2 regions of the Pantoea sp. SO10 genome follow, and region 1 is predicted to be linked to the other one. Evidence: predicted binding sites of a transcription regulator. Region 1 holds the regulator's gene; the other holds the start of a gene.
The links. The regulator Fur, encoded in region 1, represses iron uptake genes when iron is present. The targets are predictions, from matches to a motif close to ATAATAATGAGAACNACTATCAA.
Positions count from the first base shown of each region.

Region 1 (7,713 bases):
GGTTGGCAGACCCAGCACGAAGGGACGCTCTGCGCTAGGCTTAAACGCATTAATGCGGTTAACAATGTGGCGTGCAGCCCATTTACCCACTTGGGTCGGTGTGGCCAAAGGGATCAGTCTCATGTCTTCACCTCAATTAAGATTGGAAATGTGGAGTTGCCGTTTCTCTGACAGTTTTGCCCTTAAGCGTAATGCGTTTAAGCGTAGCCACCAGGGATAAGTGCAACTCGATATTTTTTATCATAAAATAAGTTTGTGGTGCTGGCTAGCATTTCGCATTATCAAACCACCATTTTGGTGATTAAAGTCACAGTTATAATGGTTTTAATTTGCGAGGCGAATTAATTTATCTTTACACTGCGCCTCGTGGTGAAAAGTGTCATCAAGGTACCGGGCGACGGGATAATAAAATCAACCTGCGCCACGGCAAAACGCCAGTCTCATAGGGGGAGAATAAGGTGAGTATTCTAGGATATCTGCAAAAGGTCGGCCGCGCGCTTATGGTGCCGGTAGCGACTCTGCCGGCAGCGGCAATCTTGATGGGCGTTGGATACTGGATCGATCCAGATAGCTGGGGCGCAGGCAATGCGCTGGCAGCACTGTTGATCAAATCCGGTTCGGCAATCATCGACAATATGCCAGTGCTGTTTGCCATTGGTGTTGCATACGGTATGTCAAAAGATAAAGACGGCGCTGCAGCGTTAACCGGTTTTGTCGGCTTTCTTGTTGTGACCACACTCTGTTCTCCGGCAGCGGTGGCAATGATTCAGAAGATGCCGGTGGAGCAAGTTCCCGCTGCCTTCGGTAAAATTAATAACCAGTTTGTTGGCATTCTTGTCGGGATTCTTTCTGCTGAAGTCTATAACCGCTTTAGTCATGTTGAACTGCCAAAAGCGTTGTCCTTCTTTAGCGGTCGCCGTCTGGTGCCGATCCTTGTATCGTTCCTGATGATCCTGGTTGCGTTCATTCTGATGTATATCTGGCCGATCATTTTCGGTGGACTGGTAAGTTTTGGTGAGCATATTCAGAAGCTGGGTTCCGTCGGTGCGGGCATCTACGCCTTCTTTAACCGTCTGCTGATTCCTGTTGGCTTACACCACGCATTGAACTCGGTATTCTGGTTCGATGTTGCCGGTATCAACGATATTCCTAAATTTCTTGGCGGCGCGCAGTCTATCGCTGAAGGTACAGGTATCCCTGGCATCACCGGTCGTTATCAGGCGGGCTTCTTCCCAATCATGATGTTTGGTCTTCCAGGTGCAGCGCTGGCAATTTACCACTGCGCCCGCCCGGAAAACCGCGCCAAAGTCGGCGGCATTATGCTGGCGGCGGCCTTTGCCGCCTTCTTTACGGGTATCACTGAACCGCTGGAATTCTCCTTTATGTTCGTGGCGCCGGTGCTGTATGTGATTCACGCGGCACTGACCGGTCTTTCTGTATTCATCGCCGCGAGCATGCAGTGGATTGCCGGTTTCGGCTTCAGTGCGGGTCTGGTGGATATGGTGCTGTCAACGCGTAACCCGCTGGCGGTGCACTGGTGGATGCTGATCCCACAAGGTCTGGTGTTCTTCGTTATCTACTACGTGGTATTCCGCTTCACCATCCAGAAATTCAACCTGATGACGCCGGGCCGCGAACTCTCTGCGGGCGATGAAACCGATGGTTATGACGTCAATGTCGATAACAGCGGCAACGGTGAAAGCCAAACTGAATCTCTGGCGCGTCGTTATATTGCGGCGGTAGGTGGCTCAGAAAACCTGACCAACATCGATGCGTGTATCACACGTCTACGTCTGAACGTTAAAGATTCCGCGCAGGTTAATGAAGGTGTCGCTAAACGTCTCGGTGCTTCAGGTGTGATTCGTCTGAACAAGCAGAGCGTACAGGTTATTGTCGGTACGCAGGCGGAAAGCATTGCAACAGCGATGAAAACCGTACTGAGCAAAGGTCCGGTTGCGGCATCTGCCGCGGCGTCAACGGCTGCTCCTGCTGCTGCAGTAAAACCGCAGGCGGTGCTGAACAGCGAAAAAGCCGTGATCGCTACGCTGCTGGCGCCAGTAACCGGTGACATCGTTGCGCTGGAAAATGTGCCTGACGAAGCATTCGCCAGCAAGGCAGTCGGTGATGGTCTGGCCATCAAGCCAACCGGCAAAACCGTGGTTGCGCCAACCGCCGGAACTGTGGTGAAGATCTTCAACACCAACCATGCGTTCTGCCTTGAGGCGGAAAACGGCGTCGAGATCGTGGTACATATGGGGCTGGATACAGTAGCGCTGGAAGGTAAAGGCTTCACGCGTCTGGTTGAAGAGGGCGCAACGGTCACTGCAGGTCAGCCAATCCTGGAAATGGATCTGGACTTCCTCAATGCCAACGCCCGCTCGATGATCAGTCCGGTTGTGGTCAGCAATAGCGATGATTTCGCTGGTCTGAATTTACTGGCAACCGGTTCAGTGGTTGCAGGCGAAACCCCGCTGTACGAGGTTAAAGGCTAAGTCCTTGTGATTGAGCCAGAAGGCAGGAAGCGATTCCTGCCTTTTTTGTTTTAAAACGACCAACAAACGGTTGTTTCCCTCCTGCGCTTTGTGGATCATACTCCGTTACTTCGTGGTACAAATCACCCGTTATAGTTTTTGAGGATTTTGAGATGAGTGAGGCTGAAGCCCGCCCAACGAATTTTATTCGTCAGATCATCGACGAAGATTTGGCGAGCGGTAAGCACAACAGTGTGCATACCCGTTTCCCGCCTGAGCCCAATGGTTATCTGCATATTGGCCATGCGAAATCTATCTGCCTGAACTTTGGTATCGCGCAAGACTATCAAGGTCAGTGCAATCTGCGTTTCGACGACACTAACCCAGTTAAAGAAGATCTGGAGTTTGTCGAATCCATTAAGCGTGACGTGCAATGGCTGGGCTTTGAGTGGAGCGGCAACATTCGTTACTCCTCAGACTACTTCGACCAACTGTTCAACTATGCGGTTGAGCTGATCAACAAAGGTCTGGCTTACGTTGATGAACTGTCGGCGGATGAGATCCGTGAGTATCGCGGTTCACTGACGGCGCCGGGTAAAAACAGCCCATACCGCGATCGCAGCGTGGAAGAAAACCTGGCGCTGTTCGAGAAGATGCGCGATGGCGGTTTCGAAGAGGGCAAAGCCTGTCTGCGTGCCAAAATCGACATGGCGTCCAGCTTTATCGTGATGCGCGATCCGGTGCTGTACCGCATTAAGTTTGCCGATCACCATCAGACCGGCAGCAAGTGGTGCATCTACCCGATGTACGACTTCACTCATTGCATTTCGGATGCGATCGAAGGCATTACGCACTCTCTCTGCACGTTGGAGTTCCAGGATAACCGTCGTCTGTATGATTGGGTGCTGGATAACATCACCATTCCGGTTCATCCGCGTCAGTACGAGTTCTCACGCCTGAATCTGGAATATGCGGTGATGTCGAAGCGTAAACTGACTCAGCTGGTGAGCGAGAAGGTGGTAGAAGGCTGGGACGATCCGCGCATGCTAACCGTTTCGGGTCTGCGTCGTCGTGGCTATAGCGCCGCTTCTATCCGTGAGTTCTGCCGCCGTATTGGTGTGACCAAACAGGACAATATCGTGGAGATGGCTTCACTGGAATCGTGCATTCGTGACGATCTCAATGAAAACGCACCGCGTGCGATGGCGGTAATGGATCCGTTGAAAGTGGTGATCGAGAACCTGCCTGCAGGTCACGATGAGATCATCACTATGCCGAATCATCCGAACAAACCGGAGATGGGCACGCGTGAAGTGCCATTCAGCCGTGAAGTGTGGATCGATCGCGCTGACTTCCGTGAAGAAGCCAACAAGCAGTACAAGCGTTTGGTGCTGGGTAAAGAAGTGCGTCTGCGTAATGCTTACGTGATCCGTGCCGAACGTGTGGCGAAGGATGATGAAGGCAATATCACCTGCATTTATTGCACTTGTGACGTTGATACGCTGAGCAAAGATCCGGCCGATGGCCGTAAAGTGAAAGGCGTTATCCATTGGGTTTCTGCAATCCACGCGCTGCCAGCGGAATTCCGCCTGTACGATCGTCTGTTCAGTGTGCCAAATCCGGGCGCGGCTGAGGATTTCCTCACCACCATCAACCCAAACTCACTGGAAATCAAACAGGGCTTCGTTGAGCCTGGCTTACGTGCAGCCGATCCGATGGCACCGTACCAGTTCGAACGCGAAGGCTATTTCTGTGCTGATAGCGTCTATTCACAGCCCTCCAGGCTGGTGTTTAACCGCACCGTGGGTTTGCGTGACACCTGGGCAAAAATCGGCGATTAATATTTTTAGTCGCGAGCACGATAAGATCATGAAAGGGCGAGCAATCGCCCTTTTTTATTATCTCTATTTGGCCAGATACGACCTTTTATGCTGCACGCCCTCAACGAGCCATTAATTCCCTATTTGCGACTATTCTGACTTTAGAAAAATTAACCCATTTGGCAGTGTGAAAAACTTTTTTTCAGGTAGGCTATGCGCTCTCAGACGGTGCTCTGCGGCTTATCTAAGGAAAAAAAATGACAACTCTCGCCCAGGAAGCCAGGCATAGCGTGGTGGTTTTACATCAGCTTATTGAACGTATTTTCAATCAGGCGGAAGGCAGTGACGACAGCATTGATCTGTTTTTATCGCACTTTCATCCCGAGTTCAAAATGGTCACGCCGCAAGGCAAACGATTGGACCTCAATGAAATGGAAGTGCTGTTTCGCCAGTTACAGGGGCAGCGTGAAGGCATGCGCATTGCCACCAGTGAGCACGCCATCATCTCGCAGCAAAGCGAGGAAGTGACGATTCAGTATCGTGAATTACAGATGATGAACGGCATCAATCAGAGCCGCATTTCACTGGCGGTATTGGATTGCAGCACCGCCATTCCGCGCTGGCGCTACCTGCAGGAAACGCTTGTCGCCTGATTACAGGCATAAAAAAACCGGCTCAAGCGCCGGTTTTTTTATACTGCATAGCACACTCAATTACTTATCGTGGAGCGTATCGTCTTCGCGGCAGTCTCCCAGAGCACAATGACCGTACAGGTACAGGCTGTGGTTGCTGAGCTTAATGCCGTGGCGAGTGGCAATTTCACGCTGACGCGTTTCGATTGATTCATCGCTGAATTCGATAACTTTGCCACAATCCAGGCAGATCAAGTGATCGTGGTGATGCTGCTGAGTCAGTTCGAAGACAGATTTACCGCCTTCGAAGTTGTGACGGGTTACGATGCCCGCGTCGTCAAACTGGTTAAGAACGCGATACACCGTTGCCAGACCAATCTCTTCGCCCATATCAATCAGGCGCTTATACAAATCTTCCGCACTGACGTGATGGGACTCTGGGCCGGGTCCCTGAAGCACTTCCAGAATTTTCAGTCTGGGTAGCGTGACTTTCAGGCCAGCCTTCTTCAATGCGGAGTTGTTGTCAGTCATGCGGATATTGTCCTGTTACTTTGCTAATCACTTGCGGCGCAGGGGCCTTGAATGTTTAGGTCAACGCGCATTCTCATTTGCGTCTCATTATAGAACTCAAGCAGTGAAATGAAAACCAAGGCAACGTCCTTAATCACCAAAGGTTGTAAGGATATCGTCACTAACGTCTTCAAGACGCTTGGGTTTTGGATTCCATTTCACTCAGCCTCATTCTACTGCCAGAGGAATAAGCGGATGACCATTGCGGGTATTCTACAGATTTGCGGGGAAAAGTTAAAAAACCGTAGCTATTATTTTTATAGGAAATTCCGTTACCCGATGTGAGGCAGTGCGCACATCGGGCTGAGCAGGGAATTAAGCTTCAATAATCTCTTTCAGCTGCAGCTCATCAAAGATCTGCTTCACCCACTTCTCAACGCGTTCGTTGGTCAATTCCGGCTGACGGTCTTCGTCAATGGCCAAACCAAGGAAGTTTTTGTCATCGGCCAGGCCTTTAGAGGCTTCGAAGTGATAGCCTTCGGTTGGCCAGTGACCGACGATCACCGCACCATTCGGCTCAATGATGTCACGAATAGTGCCCATCGCATCACAGAAGTACTCGGCGTAATCTTCCTGATCGCCACAACCAAACAGCGCTACCAGCTTGCCATTGAAATCAATCTCTTCCAGCGTCGGGAAGAAATCATCCCAGTCACACTGCGCTTCGCCGTAATACCAGGTTGGGATACCCAGCAGCAGGATGTCGAACGCTTCGAGATCTTCTTTGGTGCTCTTAGCAATGTCATGCACTTCGGCGACATCTTTACCCAGTTGTTTCTGGATCATCTTTGCAATGTTTTCAGTGTTGCCGGTATCGCTGCCGAAGAAAATGCCTACGATTGCCATGGGTTAGGTAACCTCTTAAATCCTGATTGTGAAAGTAAGTCAGTTGACTGCACAGTTATGCGAATAATAGCAGACCGGTAAAAAGTGCGGAACGTATAAAGCCGTGACTTTGTGTTCCAGCGTGCGGTCTTCGCGCGTTACGACAGTTTGAGCTGTGCCAGCAGCATTTGTTCAATCAATTCGCTGCGACTGATGTTTTGCTGATCGGCCAGCGTGCTGAGGGCGTCAACCGCCTCGCTCGACATCTTCAGCTCAACACGACGCAGCCCACGCACTTTATCGCGCTTGAGCTGATTGCGTTTGTTGATGCGTAACTGTTCATCACGCGTCAGCGGGCTGGTTTTCGGGCGACCAGGACGCCGCTCGTCTGCGAAGAGATCAAGCGTAGTGCGGTCTGTCTGTTCTTTTGCCATGGTTTGTAAAACTGAGTGGGCGCGAACGGCGGAAAGGCGCTGCGCGATTAAAACATTATCGGCCCGACCACGGCGAAAAAATATCCGTGGCAAATTTTTAGCGCGACATCATACTCCAGCGCCTTCCCTGACGCCAACCCTAAAGCGCAAGCGGCAAGCTTTTGCTTTTACAGGTTAAAAAAACGCCGAACGGCGCGTAACACCGCATCGGGTTTCTCGGCGTGCACCCAGTGTCCAGCACCGCTGATCACATGTGCATGTGCCTGCGGGAACTGACGCAGCAGCGCATCGCGATGCTGATTATCCAGATAAGGCGAGTCGCCGCCGCGGATAAACAGCGCCGGATGCGGCCACGCAGGAATCTCTTCCCAGCCGGAAATGGTGCTGTAGTTATCCCACAGCACCGGCACATTAAAGCGCCATTCGCCCTCTGCGAAAGATTTGAGGATGAACTGGATCACGCCTTCTTCATCAATATGCTGACGCATTACTTCAGCGGCTTCGCTGCGGCGCGTGACGCCCGCGGCGCTCACGGCCCGGATAGCGGCAAAAATTTCGTCATGGCGGCGCGTTTGGTAATCAACGGGCGCGATATCGATCATTACCATTTTATCAATACGCTCCGGCGCGATGGCACTGAGTGCCATGGCGATTTTGCCGCCCATCGAGTGTCCGATTACACCCGCGCGATCGATATGGTGCGCATCCAGCGTTTCGACAATGTCCTGCGCCATCACGTGATAATTCATCTCATCGCTACGCGCCGACAAGCCGTGATTGCGCACGTCAACTTGCAGCGTCGGACGTGCATCACGCACCCCACGCGCCAGCACGCCAAGGTTATCAAGGCTGCCAAAAAGACCATGGATCAATAGAATCGGCGTGGCATTGGGGGCAGATTGTTCAGTTTGCAGACGGGCGTTCAAAATCATGGCTAAAGTTCTTACGGTTGTGACCTTGG
Region 1 covers NZ_CP040095.1:1,242,834-1,250,546, forward strand. Annotated here, with positions in the region: gene nagB (glucosamine-6-phosphate deaminase) at 1-123, opposite strand, end outside; gene nagE (N-acetylglucosamine-specific PTS transporter subunit IIBC) at 465-2,492, shown strand; gene glnS (glutamine--tRNA ligase) at 2,645-4,312, shown strand; gene FCN45_RS05735 (hypothetical protein) at 4,549-4,944, shown strand; gene fur (ferric iron uptake transcriptional regulator) at 5,005-5,454, opposite strand; gene fldA (flavodoxin FldA) at 5,809-6,339, opposite strand; gene ybfE (LexA regulated protein) at 6,477-6,752, opposite strand; gene ybfF (esterase) at 6,920-7,684, opposite strand.

Region 2 (7,713 bases), 460 kb from region 1:
TGATTTAGCGTGTAGCCGGCGATGGTGCTAAAACGCGACGTCAGCTGATTACGCGCCTCAAGTTCAATCCCCTGCGAATGCACTTTGCCCGACGGCGTGTAAGTGCCGTCCAGCACGTTACGGTTGGCGACATCGTCCTGGGTCAAATCGTACACCGCGATTGAGTACATATCGCGCGTGCCCAGCGGCTGATATTTCACGCCCGCTTCATACTGCTCAGACGTAGTCGGTTTTAGCTGATTGCCGAAAGGATCGGTCAACGAAGCCGGCGTTATTGCCTGGCTCCAGCTGACATAAGGCGAGATGCCGTTCTCGAAGGCATATAACAGCGCAGCGCGGCCGCTGATGTGATCGTCCTGACGACGGCTGGTGCCGTTTTCCGACACGATGCGATCGTAGCGTCCCGACAAATCCAGATGCCAGCGATCAAGCTGCAATTCATCCTGCAGATACAAACCGGTTTGATAGTAGCGGCGCGTCTGCGATGTCCAGTCGAAGTCCGGCATGATGCCCACTTCTTCGCCGTTCCACGCATTCAGCGCGCTGGCGGCACCGCTGGCTTCGGTGATGTCGTTTTTATAGCGATGGTATTCCGCGCCCAGCGTCACGCGATGCTGAACCGCGCCGGTAGCGAAATCAGCCTGCAAGCGGTTGTCGTTGGCCCACGCGCTCAGCGATGAACGCTCACCGGAGTAGTAGCGGTTCAGCAGGTCTGGATTCGTTGCGTTCCAGCCAATCTGATAAACCTGATCGAGCTCGGTATTGGAGTGGCTGTAGCTGCCGGTGGAGTACACCGACCACACATCGTTGAAGCGATGCGAGAAGTCATAGCTGTAAATCTGCTCGCGACGTTTGAACTGATCGAGCGCAGTGTCACCTTCATAGAAACTGTCGCTCAATTTGCGGCCATTATGGCTATAGAGCGTGCCTTCCGCCGGTACCGAGCCGTGATAGCCGCCGGACGGATCTTTCTGCAGGTAGGCGCGCAGCACTAAGTTGGTATCTTCACTTGGCTGCCACATCAGCTGTGGCGAAATCGCATATTTCTCTTCGCGGGTGTGATCGTATTGGGTATCGCTGTTGCGCGTAATGCCGGTTAAGCGAAATGCCCACTGATCGTTGATGGCGTTGGTGTAATCAAAGGCGGCGTTATTGGTGGCGTTGGTGCCGGTCGCCAGGCGGAAGTGGCCCTCTTCAGCAAACTGCGGGCGCTTGCTCACCATATTCACCAATCCGCCCGGCACCGTTTGGCCGTAGAGCGCGGAAGAGGGACCTTTAATCACATCGATGCGGTCGAGGAACCAGTTATCCACCTGCAGAATGTTAAAGCTGCCGCCGTCACTCATCACGCGCAGGCCATCGAGGAAGGTGTTATCGACATCGCCGCCGTGGAAACCACGCAGCGCGATGGTGTCATAACGCGTGGCCGCGCCGCCAAAGTTGGTGAAGACGCCCGGCGTGTAACCCAGCGCCTGATTGAGATCCTGCGCGCCCTGATCTTCCATCTGCTGACGCGTCACCACCGAAATTGACTGCGGGGTAGTGATCAGCGGCTGATCGCTTTTGCTGGCACCGCTGCTGCGCGTGGCGAGATAGCCCTGCGTCGGCGAGGTGGCGCTCTCTTGCGGTTGCGCTGTCACGACAATCGACTCTTCAGCGAAGCTTGCCGCGGGTAAAGCCAGCGCAAGCGCGCACAGTACGCGGCCACGTTTAAGGGTAAACAACGAGGTCATGAGAGGTTCCTGTTATTTTAATGGGAATAGCTATCGATATCAGATTGAGAATTATTATCTTTTGTAGTGGATGTTTCAAGATGTGAGTTTGTTGCTAGAGGAATGTGAGGAAAATGCACAGATGACAGGCACGAGCCGTAGCGGCGCGATTTATCGCGCATTGCACTGGCGAAACCTTACCCAGGTTCGGGTCGCGCAATAAATTGCGCCGCTACAGTAATGTGCCGTTGCCGGGCTTATTCGCCCGGCAGAATAGAGGTAATTACTTCGCGCTACTTAAAACCGGCATATTCGGAATATCGCCAGCGTTATTACAGGTTTTGTCTTTCGGGCAGTATTTATCCAGCAGCTTCAGCGTCACGCCATTGGTCCAGCCGAAGCCGTCCTGTAGCGGATATTCACCGCCGCCACCACCGCCCAGCTGCGCGCCTTCAACCACGTATTTCTCGACCAGCTTATGTTCCTTGTCGTAGGTCGCCTGCACGTTCTGCAGGAAGCGCTGACCAATCTGTTGCGCCAACTTCGGCTGCTTGTAATGCTCCAGACCTTCCACCGCCACCCATTGCAGCGGCGCCCAACCGTTTGGTGCATCCCATTGCTGGCCGTTATTCACCGTGGTGGTCACCAGTCCGCCGGGTTTCAGCAGTTGTTTTTCAACTGCGGAAGCGGTGCGTTCAGCTTGCTTATCGCTCGCGAGCTGCATATAGAGCGGGAATAGCGTTGCAGCGGTCAGCTGTGAATGCACCTGCTTCTTCTGGAAATCGTAATCGGCGTACCAGCCTTTTTTGTCATCCCAAAGGTAGCGATTGATCGCCGCCTGACGTTTCTCAGCATCCGCCGCGAACTGTTTGGCTTTGTCATCCTGCTTATCCAGTTTGGCGGCTTTGGACAATGTTTGTTCAAGGTGGAAAATCAGGCTGTTAAGATCAACCGGTGCCAGCTGCGTGGTACGGATGGACGCCAGATTGTGCGCATCGGTGAACCAGCGCGAACTGAAATCCCAGCCCGAAGCCGCGCCCGCACGCAGATCGCGATAGACCTGCTGCTTATTGCGCTCCGGCGCTTTATTCGCGGTGTTGACGTCATCGAGCCAGGATTCGGTACGCGGCGCATCGCGATCGTCCCAGTAACGGTTAAGCAGCGTGCCGTCGCTGAGTTTAATCACCCGTTTGCTGGCCTGGCCGGCCGCCACTTTGTCGCTGTCCGCCATCCAGTAATCGTACTCTTTCTGCAGCTGCGGCAGATATTGGCGATAGACGTCGTCGCCTTTGTGCGTTGCCAGCAGGTCGACCATCAAGCTGAAGAACGGCGGCTGCGAGCGGCTGAGATAGTAGCTGCGGTTGCCGTTGGGAATATGGCCATATTTGTCCAGCTCGGTGGCGAAGTTATCCACCATATCCTGCACGCGATCCCAGTGCCCGCTCTCCGCCAGGCCAAGCATGGTGAAGTAGCTGTCCCAGTAATACACCTCGCGGAAGCGTCCGCCAGGCACCACGTAAGGTTTGGGCAGCGGCAGCAGCGAATCGTACTGACTGGCACTTTGCGCGGTACGCGTCAGCACCGGCCATAAACCGTTGATGTGCTCACGCAGGCTTTGCCCGGCGGGCGGCACATATTTGTCACCCTCTTTAGGCAGCGTGAAGTTGCTGTCGACAAAATGCTTGAGATCGAAGTTGCGCTGGTTTTTTTGCATCTGCCAGTCGGCCAGAATCGACGAAGGATTGGATTTCGGCACCGCATCGGCGAAGGTTTTCTGATCCGGATAAAATTTAGCCTGTTGTACCGCATTGAACAACGGTCCCAGGCGCACATCCGGTGGCTGCGGTTGGTTGCTGAGCATGCGGCTTTGATCGTCGGCGTGTGCGGCGCTGGCACCGGCCAGCAACGCGGCGCTAAGTAAAAAGGTCAGACGCGCGGGCGTGAATACGGCATTTTTTATCATCGGTTTTTCTCCTTGTCCGAAAAGGTGGTGTGCTAACGCATTGACCACCCAAACAACTTTAGTCGTAATCGCGCCGCTTAGCCTCGCACAGCGGTGGAAATGTGAAGCGCCCGGAATTAATCACGTGAGAAATTGCCTCAAGGCTAAGGTTTTTGCTTGCCCTGTACGGCTATTTGCCTGAGGCTGAAGCAAAAAAAGGAGAGTCGTATGGAGATAATCTGGTATCACCCGTCGCTGGCGCCGCAAGGTTGGCTGGAGGGTTTGCGTCAGCGTTTACCGGAGGCGCGCGTGCGTGACTGGCAGCCGGGCGACAACGCGCCGGCCGATTATGCGGTAGTGCGTTCTCCGCCGGTCGAGATGCTGGCGGGGCGTCAGCTGAAAGGTGTGTTTGCCATGGGCGCGGGCGTCGACGAGATCCTCAAACAGCTGCGTGACAATCCACAGATGCTGGCCGACACCGTGCCGTTATTCCGCCTGGAAGATACCGGCATGGCGCGCCAGATGCAGGAGTACGCCAACTGGTGCGTGCTGGGCTGGTTCCGCCGTTTTGCCGACTATCGTCAACTGCAGCAGCAGGCTTGCTGGCAGGAGCTGGACGGTTTCGATCGCGGAAACTTCACCATTGGCGTGCTCGGCGCGGGCGTATTAGGCCGTAGCGTGCTGGAGAGTTTGCGTCAGTGGGGCTTTCCGTTACGCAGCTGGAGCCGTTCGCCGAAGCAGATCGACGGTGTGCAAAGCTTCCATGGCCGCGAACAGCTCAATGCTTTCCTGGCGGGCACGCAGGTGCTGATCGATCTGCTGCCGACCACGCCGGAAACCACCAACCTGATTGATAGCCAACTGCTTAACGCATTGCCGCACGGCGCCTGCTTCCTCAACCTGGCGCGCGGTGCTCATGTGGTAGAAGCCGATCTGCTGGCGGCGCTCAACAGCGGTCAGCTGGCCGCCGCCGCGCTGGATGTGTTCCAGCGCGAGCCGCTGCCGCAGGATCATCCGTTGTGGTCTCATCCGCATGTCACAATCACGCCACATACTGCGGCGATTACCTTGCCAGGCGAGGCGATGGATTACATTGCGGATGCCATACTTGCTCTGGAGCAAGGTCAACAGCCGGGTGGTTTGGTCGATCGCCAGCGTGGTTATTAATTCCCATTGGGTCAGGAGATGAAGATGTATCCCGTTGATTTACATATGCACACCGTTGCCAGCACGCACGCTTATAGCACGCTGCATGATTATGTGGCGCAGGCGAAACAGAACGGCCTGAAGCTGTTCGCGATTACCGATCACGGCCCGGATATGGCCGATGCGCCGCACTATTGGCACTTCGTCAACATGCGCATTTGGCCGCGCGTGATTGATGGCGTTGGCGTGCTGCGCGGTATCGAAGCCAACATCAAAAATCAGCAGGGCGAGATCGATTGCAGCGGCCCGATGCTGGATGCGCTGGATCTGATCGTCGCGGGCTTCCACGAACCGGTTTATGCGCCGCGTGACAAAGCACATCACACTGAAGCGATGATTGCGGCGATGGCGGGCGGTTTGGTGCATATCATTTCGCATCCGGGCAACCCGAAGTTCCCGGTAGATATTCGCGCAATTGCCGAAGCCGCCGCGCATTACGATGTGGCGCTGGAGATCAACAACTCCTCCTTTACCCATTCGCGTCCGGGCAGCGAACCGAACTGTCGCGCCATTGCCGAAGCGGTGCGTGATGCCGGTGGACGTCTGGCGTTTGGTTCCGATTCGCATACCGCGTTTACGCTGGGCAATTTCGAACACTGCCTGCGCATCACCAGCGAAGTGGATTTTCCCGAAGATCGCGTGTTAAATGTCACGCCGCGTCGCCTGCTCGACTTCCTCGCGTTGCGTACCGGCAAAACGATTCCCGAATTTGCTGATTTTTAACTTTTTTACCTCAAGGAATTCTGTTGCATGAATGAGTTTTCCATACTCTGCCGCGTCATCGGCTCGCTGTTTAATCGCCAGCCGCAGGATCCGCTGCTGGTGCCGCTGTTCACTCTGCTGCGTGAAGGTAAACTGCAACAGCAGTGGCCGCTGGAGCAGGACGAACTGTTGACTCGCCTGCAGCAGAATAGCGATCCGCAGGCGCTAGCCGCTGACTACAATGCGCTGTTTGTCGGCAGCGAGTGCAGCGTGCCGCCGTACGCATCACAGTGGCCAAACGGTGTTGCTGAAGCAGACGTGCGTGCGTTTCTCAGCGCGCGCGGCATGCCGCTGAGCGAAGCGCACGCCGATCACTTTGGCGTGCTGCTGCTGGCGGCATCCTGGCTGGAAGATCAGTCGGCAGAGGATGAATCTGCCGCGCAGCTGGCGCTGTTTGATGAGTATCTGCTGCCGTGGTGCGGCGCGTTCCTCGGCAAAGTGGAAGCGCATGCCACCACGGCATTTTACCGCACGCTGGCGGTGCTGAGCCGTGAGGCGATGCAGGCGATGTACGACGAACTGAACGAAGAGCAGGGCGACGAGGCGTAATCGTTACCAGCTTGCTGCGCTGCTGCCGAGCTTCACGCCTGGCGTTGCGCAGATCATTGGCGTGCCGGGCAAATACGCTGCGGCACGCAATCTCTCTGCAATTCCCCACTGATTGATCTCTATCGCGCTCAGCGCGTCATCGTGCTGCGCGTGGATACCGTTTTGCGCATTCTGCGGCGCGGCACCGAACTGCTGCAACAGCCGCGCGGTGCGTGCCAGCGATAAGCGCGCCTGCCAGCCAACGCCGTTGGTCAAGCGCTGACGCAAACCTTCCAGCACCGCGGCGGCCATCAGATAACCGGTGGCGTGATCGAGCGCCTGCACCGGCAGCGGCGTTGGTTGATTATTGCCGCTCCAGCGCATGCCTTGTTCGGCGATGCCGCAGCCCATCTGTACCAGACTGTCGAAGCCGCGCCGGTTGCGCCACGGCCCGCTCCAGCCCCACGCATTGAGGCTGACATCCACCAGGCCCGGCGCGAGTTGGCGGCGCGTATCGGCATCCAGCCCGAGTTTTTCCAGCGCATCAGCGCGATAACCGTGTACCAGCACATCGCTGTGCTGCAACAGCTGGCGCAGCTGCTCGCGCCCGGCGCGGGATTTGATATCAAGCCGCGCACAGCGTTTACCGCAGGTGATCTCCTCTTCCAGCGTGGGTTCGTTCCAGTCGGGCGGATCGATGCGCAGCACCTGCGCGCCGAGGCTGGCGAGAAAACGCGTCGCCACCGGTCCGGCAATGATGCGCGTGAGATCCAGTACGCGCACGCCGAGCAGCGGCCGCGCGGGTGACAGTAACCAGGCGGGCGGCGGAGCGGCGTCGGTGGCCTGTTGTGCAATCAGCGCTTCCTGCTGCACGGCGCTGCCTTGCGGATGCTGCAGCCATTGCGCTTCGCTGCGCATCTGCGCGGCGCAGCCGCCGGCATCAATCACCGCCTGTTCCAGCGTGGCGGCGGGCCAGCGGGCCACCGCATCGGCCAGCGCGGCACGATCGGCATGCTGGCCGAGCACGCGCTCCATCGCCGCACGATGATGTGCCGCGTTGGTGTGCAGGCGGATCCAGCCGTCGGCGCTGGCGTAATCACCGGCGAATTCATCCCACAGCGCAGCAGGCGGTCGATTGAGCGGGATCAGGCTGTGCTGAAACCAACGCGAGGCGAGACGGACATTAACGCTGACCGGCGCGGATTGGCCGAGCAGATCGCTTAGCGCCTGGCTGGCGAGGCCGATGCTGGTGGCCGCCAATTCGCTGACGGCAAAGGCAGAGGAAAAAGTGTCGGGCTGGAGAAAAGTCGGCGAGGGAAGCGGGTCTGCGCCTCGCAATCCCTGCCACATTTGCTGCCACAGTGCGGCAGCACGTTGAGAATCCATGTTGAGTCTCCGGAAAACGCGCGAGACTCAAGCATAGCAGAGCGGATTAACGGCGGCGTAAGCGCGGAAAACGCGCATGCATCCGCAGGTTACGCAGGTTGATCACCGCAATCGCGGTGCCCAGCACCACCAGTGACGCACCGAGGATCTTAAAGCTGTTCATGCTGTCACCCAAGA
Region 2 covers NZ_CP040095.1:1,704,118-1,711,830, forward strand. Annotated here, with positions in the region: gene FCN45_RS07945 (TonB-dependent siderophore receptor) at 1-1,733, opposite strand, end outside; gene treA (alpha,alpha-trehalase TreA) at 1,996-3,675, opposite strand; gene ghrA (glyoxylate/hydroxypyruvate reductase GhrA) at 3,883-4,821, shown strand; gene FCN45_RS07960 (phosphatase) at 4,846-5,583, shown strand; gene FCN45_RS07965 (molecular chaperone) at 5,611-6,171, shown strand; gene FCN45_RS07970 (CoA transferase) at 6,175-7,536, opposite strand; gene FCN45_RS07975 (DMT family transporter) at 7,583-7,713, opposite strand, start outside.
Region 2: FCN45_RS07945 (TonB-dependent siderophore receptor) is a predicted target of Fur. The motif match lies at 1,778-1,800, and genes of this name have one in related genera.